DNA from 3 places in the Arthrobacter sp. S2(2024) genome. Region 2 is predicted to be linked to each of the others. Evidence: riboswitches for the same ligand, from Rfam matches in the RefSeq annotation. Region 2 holds a riboswitch; each other region holds the start of a gene.
What was found. A riboswitch is a leader RNA that binds a small molecule or an ion and turns the genes downstream of it on or off. The one in region 2 is predicted to bind S-adenosylmethionine.
Positions count from the first base shown of each region.

Region 1: another riboswitch for S-adenosylmethionine. It lies ahead of VLA65_RS02155 (hypothetical protein); the one in region 2 lies ahead of metX (homoserine O-acetyltransferase MetX).
Region 3: another riboswitch for S-adenosylmethionine. It lies ahead of VLA65_RS18105 (DUF1737 domain-containing protein); the one in region 2 lies ahead of metX (homoserine O-acetyltransferase MetX).

Region 1 is NZ_JAYKZI010000001.1:474,206-477,473, reverse strand. Features, by position in the region: gene VLA65_RS02165 (VIT1/CCC1 transporter family protein) at 1-379, opposite strand, end outside; gene VLA65_RS02160 (hypothetical protein) at 647-835, shown strand; gene VLA65_RS02155 (hypothetical protein) at 860-1,180, opposite strand; SAM riboswitch class IV at 1,195-1,314, opposite strand; gene VLA65_RS02150 (sodium:solute symporter) at 1,396-2,928, opposite strand; gene VLA65_RS02145 (helix-turn-helix domain-containing protein) at 3,232-3,268, shown strand, end outside.
Region 2 is NZ_JAYKZI010000001.1:17,202-20,469, reverse strand. Features, by position in the region: gene VLA65_RS00095 (S8 family peptidase) at 1-864, opposite strand, end outside; SAM riboswitch class IV at 1,080-1,195, shown strand; gene metX (homoserine O-acetyltransferase MetX) at 1,209-2,330, shown strand; gene VLA65_RS00085 (hypothetical protein) at 2,332-2,724, opposite strand; gene VLA65_RS00080 (SGNH/GDSL hydrolase family protein) at 2,790-3,268, opposite strand, start outside.
Region 3 is NZ_JAYKZI010000012.1:47,366-50,633, reverse strand. Features, by position in the region: gene VLA65_RS18115 (O-succinylhomoserine sulfhydrylase) at 1-988, opposite strand, end outside; gene VLA65_RS18110 (rhodanese-like domain-containing protein) at 989-1,399, opposite strand; gene VLA65_RS18105 (DUF1737 domain-containing protein) at 1,396-1,653, opposite strand; SAM riboswitch class IV at 1,664-1,776, opposite strand; gene VLA65_RS18100 (hypothetical protein) at 1,848-2,207, opposite strand; gene VLA65_RS18095 (Lrp/AsnC family transcriptional regulator) at 2,263-2,694, shown strand; gene VLA65_RS18090 (ornithine cyclodeaminase) at 2,854-3,268, shown strand, end outside.

The DNA.
Region 1 (3,268 bases), 460 kb from region 2:
TTTGGGCGAGGGCCAGCACGAACACTGATCCAAAGTTCCGGGCGAGGAAGCCGAGCATTTGGCTTCGGATCGAGGCCGCCTTCGGCATGCCGGCATGTTCCCCGAGGAGCTTGAGCCAGTGTGCCTCGTGGCGGCCCTCGGCCTCTGCGAGTGCCAACAGGATTTCGCGTTCCTCGCCGTCGCGGCGCTGCGCCAGTTGGCGGTACACGGCGGCCTCGGCCCGCTCGTCCGCCAAGTACTGACGCCAGCGCTTGATGTCCGACGACGGGGGAGTCTTGGGGGCCGCTTCGTCTTGCGATGGACTGCTTTGGTCCGAGGGATTGTCGGGATGCGTGTTGTCTGGATCTGTCGGGTTCTGTGGATCTGCGTGCGGGTGCACCGGGACTCCTGGGTTGCTGGGGCGGGCTTCATCGCCTCATTGCGGCTCCACTCTATCGCCAATTTCCGCGGTTTTTCGGCTGGCAATCCTCACTGGACGTTTTAGGCGCGCCTCAAAAACGGGAGGCTCCCGGGAGGCCTTGACCGCGGCTGGGGGCAGTGCTGGGATGGATGGACAGGGTCCACGAATTGGCGGGGTAGCGTGGTGACCGGCTGCCTCATGTGCCTGTGCGATGGGCTCAGCGGCACGTCGAACGGAGGTTGCACCATGGACAGCACCGAAACCCACGCCCGCCACCCCGACCGTCCCACGGTCGAGGCCGATCCCGCCTACGACTACAGCGAAGACCTTGAGGTGGACGAGGACTGGGAGGAACAATCCGAGGTCCTCGACGACGACGAACGGGTGGTTCCGCTCGACGCAGAGGAACACCGCGAGGACGAAGAGTTCGAATAGCCCCGGGCTCGCTAAACCCCGGAGCTAAAACGCGCTCAGGATGAAGTGCCTCTGCACGCCTGCCCGGTGCCCGGTTGCCGCCACCGTCAGGGTGAGTTTCCGTGTGGCGGGGAACCAGCGGGCGGGCTGGACCGCTTTTGAAAGGGCTTGGGTGATGAGCCGCGGCTCATGGTGCCAATAGCGTTCCAGGTTTCCGTCCACGACGAACGTGACGGAGCCTTGGGAGAGGTCGACGCCGGGAATCACCCGGACGAATTCGTCCACCCGGCGGGGGCGGGGCGACAAGAGGGTGCTGGGCTGGGTGGTGCGGTCGGCTATGGCGGTGGCGCCGTTTTCGAAAGGCATGGCCTTCTCCTGTGGAGTTGCTCTTGCCCGTTCGGTTGTCTCTGGTCCGAGCCGGGCCGCTTCTTCATCCGAACCACCCGTGAACATGGGGTTGGCGTGTGGCAAGTCGGAGCTTGGCGCCGCATCTCTTGAAGCTCTTCCTACTGTACATGCGACGGCGGCGCCGCACCCCGGAAAAAGGTGCGGCGCCGCCGTCGTACTTGACTCAGTGAAACTTAGTGGCTGGCCACCGGGTGGGCCTCCAACGGGAGTTCCTCGGTGACTCCTCCGGCGACGCGACGGTCCCATGCTTCGCGGACCTGGGGCTCCGTGGGAGGCGTCAGCAGCGAGACCACAACGTACACCAGCAACGAGGCTCCGAGGCCCCAATAGATGGGATCGTTGGCGTAGACGCCGTCTTCGCTGGGGATGATTCCCGTGGCATAGGCGATCAGCAGGGCCAGGGTCAGTACGGACCCCACGGCCATGGACCAGGCCGCGGCAATACCGGTGCCCCGCTTCCAGACCAGGCCACCCAGGATGGCAACCAGCAGGCCGCCCACCAGGATGTCGTAGGCGATGGTCAGGGCGACCACGACGTCTTGCGCCGCCATGGATATCAACACGGCCACGATGCCCAGTCCGAGGACCCAGTAGCGGTTGGCCTTGACGTCGTGCTCGGGGTTCTCGGTGTCGTCGGTGTTGATGGTCTTGCCGAACCAGCTGGCCACGAACGGGACCACGTCGGCGCGGGCAACGGTGGCCGCGGCGATGAGGGCTCCGGAAGCCGTGGACATCATGGCCGCGACTGCTGCGGCCATCACGAGGCCGCCGATGCCGATCGGCAGGATGTGCGTGGCAACCTCGGCGTAGACGACGTCCTTGCCGAGGGCCTTCACGTCGATGTTGGGCAGTGCCACGCGGGCGGCAAGGCCGATCAATGCGCCGGCGACGCCGTACAGGACGCAGTAGATACCCGCGGTGGCACCGCCCCAACGGGCCACCTTGGGAGTCTTGGCGGTGAAGACGCGCTGCCAGATGTCCTGGCCGATCAGCAGGCCCAGGGTGTAGACCACGAAGTACGTGATGATGGTTTGTGCCCCGATGCCGTCCAACTGGAAGAAGCTGGCGTCAACGCGGGCACGGATGCCATCGAAGCCGCCTGCGGCGTTCAGGACGAACGGGAGCATGAGGAAGAAGATGCCCACGGTCTTGATGATGAACTGCACCTGGTCGGCGAGGGTGATGGACCACATGCCGCCGATCGTTGAGTAGACCAGGACGATTGCGCCGCCGACGGCGATGGCGAGCCAGCGCTCCCAGCCGAAGAGGACAACGAAGATGGTGGCGTAGGCGCCCGTGGACGTGGCGCACAACATCAGGGTGTAGGCGAGCATGACGATGCCGGAAGTCTGTGTGGCGCGCTGTCCGTAACGCAGGCTCAGCATCTGGGAGACCGTGTAGATCTTCAGCCGCTGGATGGTGCCGGCGAAAAGCAGGCTCAGGAGGAGCACGCCCGAACCGATCGCGACAACCAGCCACATGCCGGAGACGCCGAACTTGTAGCCGAGGCCGACGCCGCCAACCGTCGATGCGCCGCCGAGGACGACTGCGGCCATGGTGCCGGTGTAGAGCATCGGACCGAGGCGGCGTCCTGCCACGAGGAAGTCGCTGTTGTTCTTGGTGCGCGACTTGCCCCACCAGCCGAAGGCCAGCATGGCGAGCAAATACACCACCACGATCGCAATATTGATGAACGAAGAGTCCACGGTTGGCTCCTGAAAGTGATGCGCAGAGCCCTTGGGGATTCCGACGCCGGTCCGCTGGGTTTCGTTGCGGGTTGCGGAAGGTCTCTGCGCTGGTGATTGGGGAGAGTAGTCTGTGATGTATGCCTCACAAACAACACTTGTTGCCTATGAGGTTACGTAGTGATGCGAGTAACAGTCAAGGTGCTGTCTCGCCCAGCGGACTCATCGGCGCTCCTCCAGCTTGCCAAAGGCCCTGCCGCGCGGGCGATCCGGCTACTATTGCTGCAATGACAGGGCCGCAGAAACGGCCTGAAAGGTTCGTGAATGAAGGCTCTCCCCGTTGAACCGAGCAATGTCCCCG
Region 2 (3,268 bases):
GGCAGCCACGCGGCTGGGGGACAGCGTGCACGCGTCCGTGCTGGAATTGCCGGCCGCCAAGGTGACGGTAATGCCGCTATTGATCGCGCCCTGGACAGCGTCGTCCAGGCTCTGGTTCGCAGGTCCGGAGAGGCTGAGGTTGGCGACGGCGGGTTGGCCGGGCTGGTGCTGCTGGACCATCCAATCGAGGCCGGCTATGACGTCGGAGGAGTATCCCGTACCGTCGCAACCAAGGACCCGCACCGGCACGATGGTTGCCGACTTGGCCATGCCGTAGGTGCTGCCGGCCGTGATGCCTGCTACGTGCGTCCCGTGGCCGGCGTCGGGCATTGCCGGATCGGTGCAGGGGGCATTGGCGGGCTGCCCCGAGAAGGCACTCCACCCCGCGGTCACCCGACCGCCGAAGTCCACATGGGTGCCAAGCACCCCGTTGTCCACAATGTAGACCTGAACCCCGGCGCCGCTCGAAGGCGGGGTGTAGCTCCCGGACAAAGGGAGGGTGCGCTGATCGGTCCGGTCGAGGTTCCAGGGTGCCGGCGCTTGGGTGTCCGAAATCCGTACCGGGGTGTCCCGCTCGACCGATGCCACGTGGCTCGACTTCGCCAACGCAGCGGCCTTCGCTGGCGTCGCCGTGACGACCGCGGCCTTCACGGCATGCGTGAACGTCTTGTCCACCGAGACTCCCTGCGAGCGCAGCTCCGCGGTCTTCCCGTCAACGTCGGTGCCTTCGGCGTAGTGGACCACGTATCTGTCTTCGCCTGCTGCCGGAGTCGTGTCGGCGTGCGCCGGCAGCGGCACTCCCACGGTGAAACCTGATACCAGCAAGAACAGGGCTATTGGAACGACGCCGGATGGCTTTTTCACGAGCTTCAATCTTCCTGTGACGCACAGTGGCGGCGGAGACATCCGAAGGATGCAGACTGCTGCGCCCAATTCTATCTCCAGTCACACAGGCATCACCCGTCTCTTCAATTTCAGACATCCACAACCCCGGCTTCGTGAACAAAACGCGGCCAAGTGTCACAAAGCTGTCATAATCTTCGTCAGAAGGGGTCCGGTTTTCCTAGACTCTTCCCATAGGTCATGAGTGCCAGCGACAGCCCCGGCTTGCTGGCCGGCAACCCTCCTTTCGCGGCGGGGTGCCCCGGGTGAAGACCTGGCCCTTCGCTGTGTTGGCGGCGGGCAAGCGCGATGTGAGGTGTCGACGAATGACAATTGCTGCAACAGCCATACCCCTTTCAGGTACCCAGGACGGAACCCTCAAGTATGTTTCCGTAGGAGGGCTCGAACTGGAGGCCGGGGGTTTCCTCCCTGAGGTCGTCCTTGCGTACGAGACCTGGGGCCGGCTCAACGCCGACGCTTCCAACGCCGTCCTCGTGGAGCATGCACTGACCGGCAGCACCCATGTGGCCCGTGGCGAGAGCGACGAAGAAGGCTGGTGGGAGCAACTCGTTGGTCCCGGCGCCACCATCGACACGGACCGCTACTTCGTGGTCTCCGTCAACATCGTGGGAGGCTGCTACGGCAGCACCGGGCCGTCGTCGAGCGCTCCCGACGGCAAGCCGTGGGGCTCCCGCTTCCCGCTCGTCACCCTGCGGGACAGCACTGTAGCCGAAGCCCGGCTGGCCGACGCCTTGGGGATCCACAGCTGGCACACCGTGGTGGGCGGGTCCATGGGCGGTGCCCGCGCACTGGAATGGGCCATCAGCTATCCGGACCGCGTCAAGCGATGTGCCGTGATTTCGATCGGGGCGTACAGCACTGCCGAACAGATTGCGTTCGCGCAGGCCCAGACGCTCGCCATCCGGCAGGACGCCGACTTCAAGGGCGGCGACTACTATGGCCAGGCAGCGCCCGAGGCGGGGCTGGCCCTCGCTCGGCGGATCGCCCACATCACCTACCGTTCGGCGGATGAACTGGACTTCCGCTTCGGCAGGAACGCCCAAGGCGGCGAGGCACCCCTACAGGCTGCGGCCTTAGGGGACCGTGGCCGCTACCAGGTGGAGAGCTACCTCGACCACCAGGGACGCAAGCTGGTCCAGCGCTTCGACGCCAACAGCTACATCGCCATCACCGAGGCGCTCATGAGCCACGACATCACTCGCGGCCGGGGCTCGTTGGAGGACGCGTTGTCCGTGGCCACGGCGAAGTTCTTCGTTGCCTCGGTGGACTCGGACCGGCTCTATTTCCCGGAACAATCGCACGAGCTGGCCAAGGCCTTGCCCGGAGAAGTCCCCGTTCATGTGATCGAGGCGCCCATCGGGCACGACGGTTTCCTCACCGAGATCGGCCAGCTCGGCCCCCAGCTGCGGGAGGCGTTCTTCGGCTGAATCAGCCGTTCATGATCTCCTGGCGGAGCTTCATGTAGTCCTCCATGGCAATTTTCCCGTCGCTGTACTCCTGGTCGAGTTCGGCCAGTTTCCGTGCCCGGTAGCCTTGCGGCGCGCTGTCCGGCTGGGGCGCGCTGTTCGCTTGCGGAGTAGCCGACGACGGCGGAGCGGCCTGAGGTGCGGGCATTCCCACCGGGGGTTGCGGCTCAGCCGGGAAGATGACCGGGGGTTGCTCCGGGTATCCGACGGGGTAGTGCTGTGGAGGATAGGGCTGCCCGGGGTAATCCTGCGGAGGGAAGTCCCGGAGCCTGCGCTGGCGCGATCGGTTGTACATGCGGATCCCCATGGGAATCAGCCAGGAGCAGACGATGATCCAGAAGATCACATTGTTCACGGTGGAGGGCCTCCCTAGTCTTTCACCAGCTTAGCCCCGCTTCCTGTGACCCACAGGGGTCCGGTTCAGCTCCGGGGCAGGATGGTGTCGGCAGGACCGAAGACGGGTCCCGGCGTCGGGCGTTTCGGCAGGATGCCGTCGCCGGAGGAGCGGTGCCGGATCCGACGGATGACCCACGGGACAAAATACTCCCGTGCCCATACGAGGTCGCCCGAGCGGGCCTCGCGCCAACTCCGCTGGGGGAGTGGCTTGGGGAACAGCGGCTCGAGGTTGTGCGGCACGTTGAGCGAATCGAGGACCATCGCCGCGACGGTGTGATGGCCGAGCGGCGAGAAGTGCAGGCGGTCTTCGTCCCACATCTGGGAGTTGGAGAGTTGCCGCAGGGACCACATATCGGCGATCACGGCATCGTGGCGGGCGGCCACCGTGCGGAGGTTTTCGTTGTAGATGGCCACTTTGCCGCGGATCCGGCCGAGGACCGATGACGCGGTGTCCGGACCGTTGAAGAGAACCACGGTGGCGCCGTCGGAACTCAGGGTCTGCA
Region 3 (3,268 bases), on a different contig from region 2:
CGGCCTCCTTCGCCGATCGCCCCGCGGAGGGGAGCAGCTCGAAGGTGAGCACAGTTCCGCCGGCCTTCATTTGCTTTGCGGCGAGCTCGAACTGCGGGTGCGACTTCAGCAGCGGGTACTTGACCCAGCTGATGGCCGGCTGTTCCTCGAGCCATTCGGCGATCCGCAACGCAGACGCCGAGGAGTGGTTGACACGCAGCGCCATCGTCTCCAGGCCCTTGGTCAGGACCCAGGCGTTGAACGCGGAAAGCGACGGACCGGTGTGCCGCATGAGCTGCTTGACGGGACCGTCGATGAACTCCTTGGTGCCCAGGATCGCTCCGCCGAGGACCCGGCCCTGGCCGTCGATGTGCTTGGTGCCCGAGTAGACAATCACGTCTGCTCCGAGATCGCCGCAGCGCTGCAGGAGGGGAGTGGCGAAGACGTTGTCGACAACGACGGTGGCGCCGGCTGCGTGGGCCAGCTCGCTCACCGCGGCGATGTCCACGATTTCCTGCATGGGGTTCGACGGCGACTCGAAGAACACTGCCGTTGTCGGCTCGGACAGAGCGGCACGCCACTGGTCCAAGTCAGGCCCGTCGACGAAGACGGTCTCGACGCCCCAGCGCGGCAGGATCTCATTGAGGATGACGAAACAGGAGCCGAAGAGCGAGCGGGCGGCAACTACGCGGTCACCGGCAGCAAGCAACGCACCGAGGGCGGTGAAGACAGCGGACATGCCCGACGCCGTCGCGAAGCACGCTTCGGTGCCTTCGAGCAGGCGGAGGCGCTCCTGGAAGGTAGCTACGGAGGGGTTGCCGTAACGGGAGTAGACGAAGCGTTCGTCCTCGCCCGTAAATGCTCGCTCGGCGGCTGCGGCGGACTCGTAGACGAAGCCGGAGTTCAGGAAGACGGCCTCGGACGTTTCCTGGAAGTTGGTACGGTCAAGACCGCCGCGGACGGCCTGGGTGTCAGGGCTCCAGCTGGCGGCGTCAGGGTTGAAAGTCACTTAGATGTTCCCCAGGTTCGTCGGAAGTCCACGGTTTTTCCAGCCGTTCACGGTTCGCTCGCCGTAGCGGTCCGGCTCGCCCTCAAAGCCCTCGAGGACGTTGTAGGAGGTGTAGCCGGCCTGGGTGGCGGCAATCGCGGCGGCGATGGAGCGCTGTCCGGAGCGGCAGAGGAAAACCAGTTCGGTGCCGTCCGCCTCCGGGGCCTGCTGCGTCAACTCTTCGATGAAACGGGTGTTGGGGATGCCTCCGGCCAGGTTCCACTGGATGAACAGGGGATCGTTCTCGGTGGCTTTGGTGTCCGGGATCCCGATGTGTGCCCACTCGCCTTCGGTGCGGACGTCCACCAGGATGGCGCCCTGCTCGAGCTTGGCCCAGGCGTCGTGCGGGCTGAGGTCGCCTGCGTAGCTCATGCGTGGCCCTCGCCGTCGAACTCTTCATCAAGCTGATCCACCGCATTGGCAACGGCGGCATCCGCGCTCGCGATTGCCGCGGGCAGGACGATGGCCTGTGCCACGATTACGTCCGTGCCGTTGAAGGTCGCGGCCGGGCTGCCGTGCAACACGTATCCCTCCGCGAGGGCGGTGGAGATCCGCTCGCAGAATTCCTTGGTGTCAGGGCCCGTGATGAGACGGTACGAGAGTTTTTCTTCGGTGGGTTCAGGCATTGGTGCTCCTCAGTCACGCTTGCAGTTCGAAAGTGTCGATACGCCGAGTAGTCACCTGAGGCACCCCGCCGGAGAGAGGGTTGCCGACCAGCAAGTCAGGGCTTCGCGCTGGTGCTCATTACTCAAGAAGAAAAATAACATCCACGACGGCGGCCTGCATCACCGGCCGACGTCATGTTCCGTAACCGGGGGTCCTAGGACTCGGTTTCATTGGGCAGCGGTTCCAGGCTCGCCTGGATCCGGGGTGGAATGGCGTCGAACCGCGACGCTACTGCCGTAGGGGAGTGATGAAAAGTGGAACCTTGATGCTTCCGGATTTCCAGCAGTTCGTGGACGGATATCCCGGTGGCTGTGGCGAGTGCATGCAGCGAGAGGCTGTTGTGATGAGCCAAGGCAAAAACCACACCCGACAAGGCTTCGAAACCTTCTGTCTCGTAGATTTCCTTCACCAGGTTGGACATGCCATTTGCATCATCGATTGATCCCGCTGACGCACCAGTCGCCATGGCCGTCAGGGACCATGCAGCAGAGTCGGGGCTGATGTAGATGCTCATGTCGATACCCTACGGACTCAGGCCCGCTTGGGGAATGGGCGATACGTTTATCTTTATGGCAGCACTCACCGACCTTGACCGCCAGCTCCTCTCCGCTCTCCGGGAGGACGGCAGGGCCTCCGTGGCGAGCCTTGCGCGCAAGCTGGGCGTCGCCAGGGCCACCGTGAATAGCCGGCTTGAGCGTCTTGTCTCCTCGGGGACCATCGTTGGCTTCACCGCGAGGGTGCGCGACGAGGTGGATCCACTTGCGATCCGGGCCATTGCGCTCATTGCCGTGGAGGGAAGGTCGGCGGACAAGGTCATTCGCCAACTCCGCGGACTTCCCGAGATTTGGGCGCTACACACCACGAACGGCGGTTGGGATCTCGTGGCCGAGTTGCGCACGGAAAGCCTCAGCGACTTTGACCAGGTGTTGGGCAGGATCCGCGGGATCGAGGGGATCGTCAATAGCGAGACGAGCCTGCTGCTCAGTTCCGTCCTGCGATAGTCGCTTTTATGACGGACGCCTGCCGTTGATCATTGTGTGCATAAGCAGTCATCATTTTGTGCATGTTTTCAATGAAAAGTACGTACTTTGGCAATTGTGGATGCATATCGCCGCTCCGTAGCCTCGTAGCAACAGTGCTTATGAGGGAAAGGAGCGCACATGACGCGCTTTGTCGATGTCCGCAATATGGTTCGTTGGACGGCCGGACGGGGCCCGGAGACCATCATCTCGGAGATGATGCAGTACCTGGAAGACGACTTCCGGCGGTGGGAATCTTTTGACAAGACTCCGCGGGTGGCAAGTCACACGCCATTTGGCGTCATCGAGCTGATGCCCACCAGCGACCAGGAAACCTACGGCTTCAAGTATGTAAACGGACACCCCTCGAATCCCGCGCGCGGCTTCCAGACCGTGACAGCTTTCGGTGTCCTGTCCGACGTCCACAACGGCTACCCGACGTTCCTTGCGGAGATGACAGTGCTGACAGCGTTGCGGACGGCGGCCACGTCCGGCATGGTCGCTAAGAAGCTCGCGCGCCCCGATGCCCGGATCATGGCGATGATCGGAACCGGAA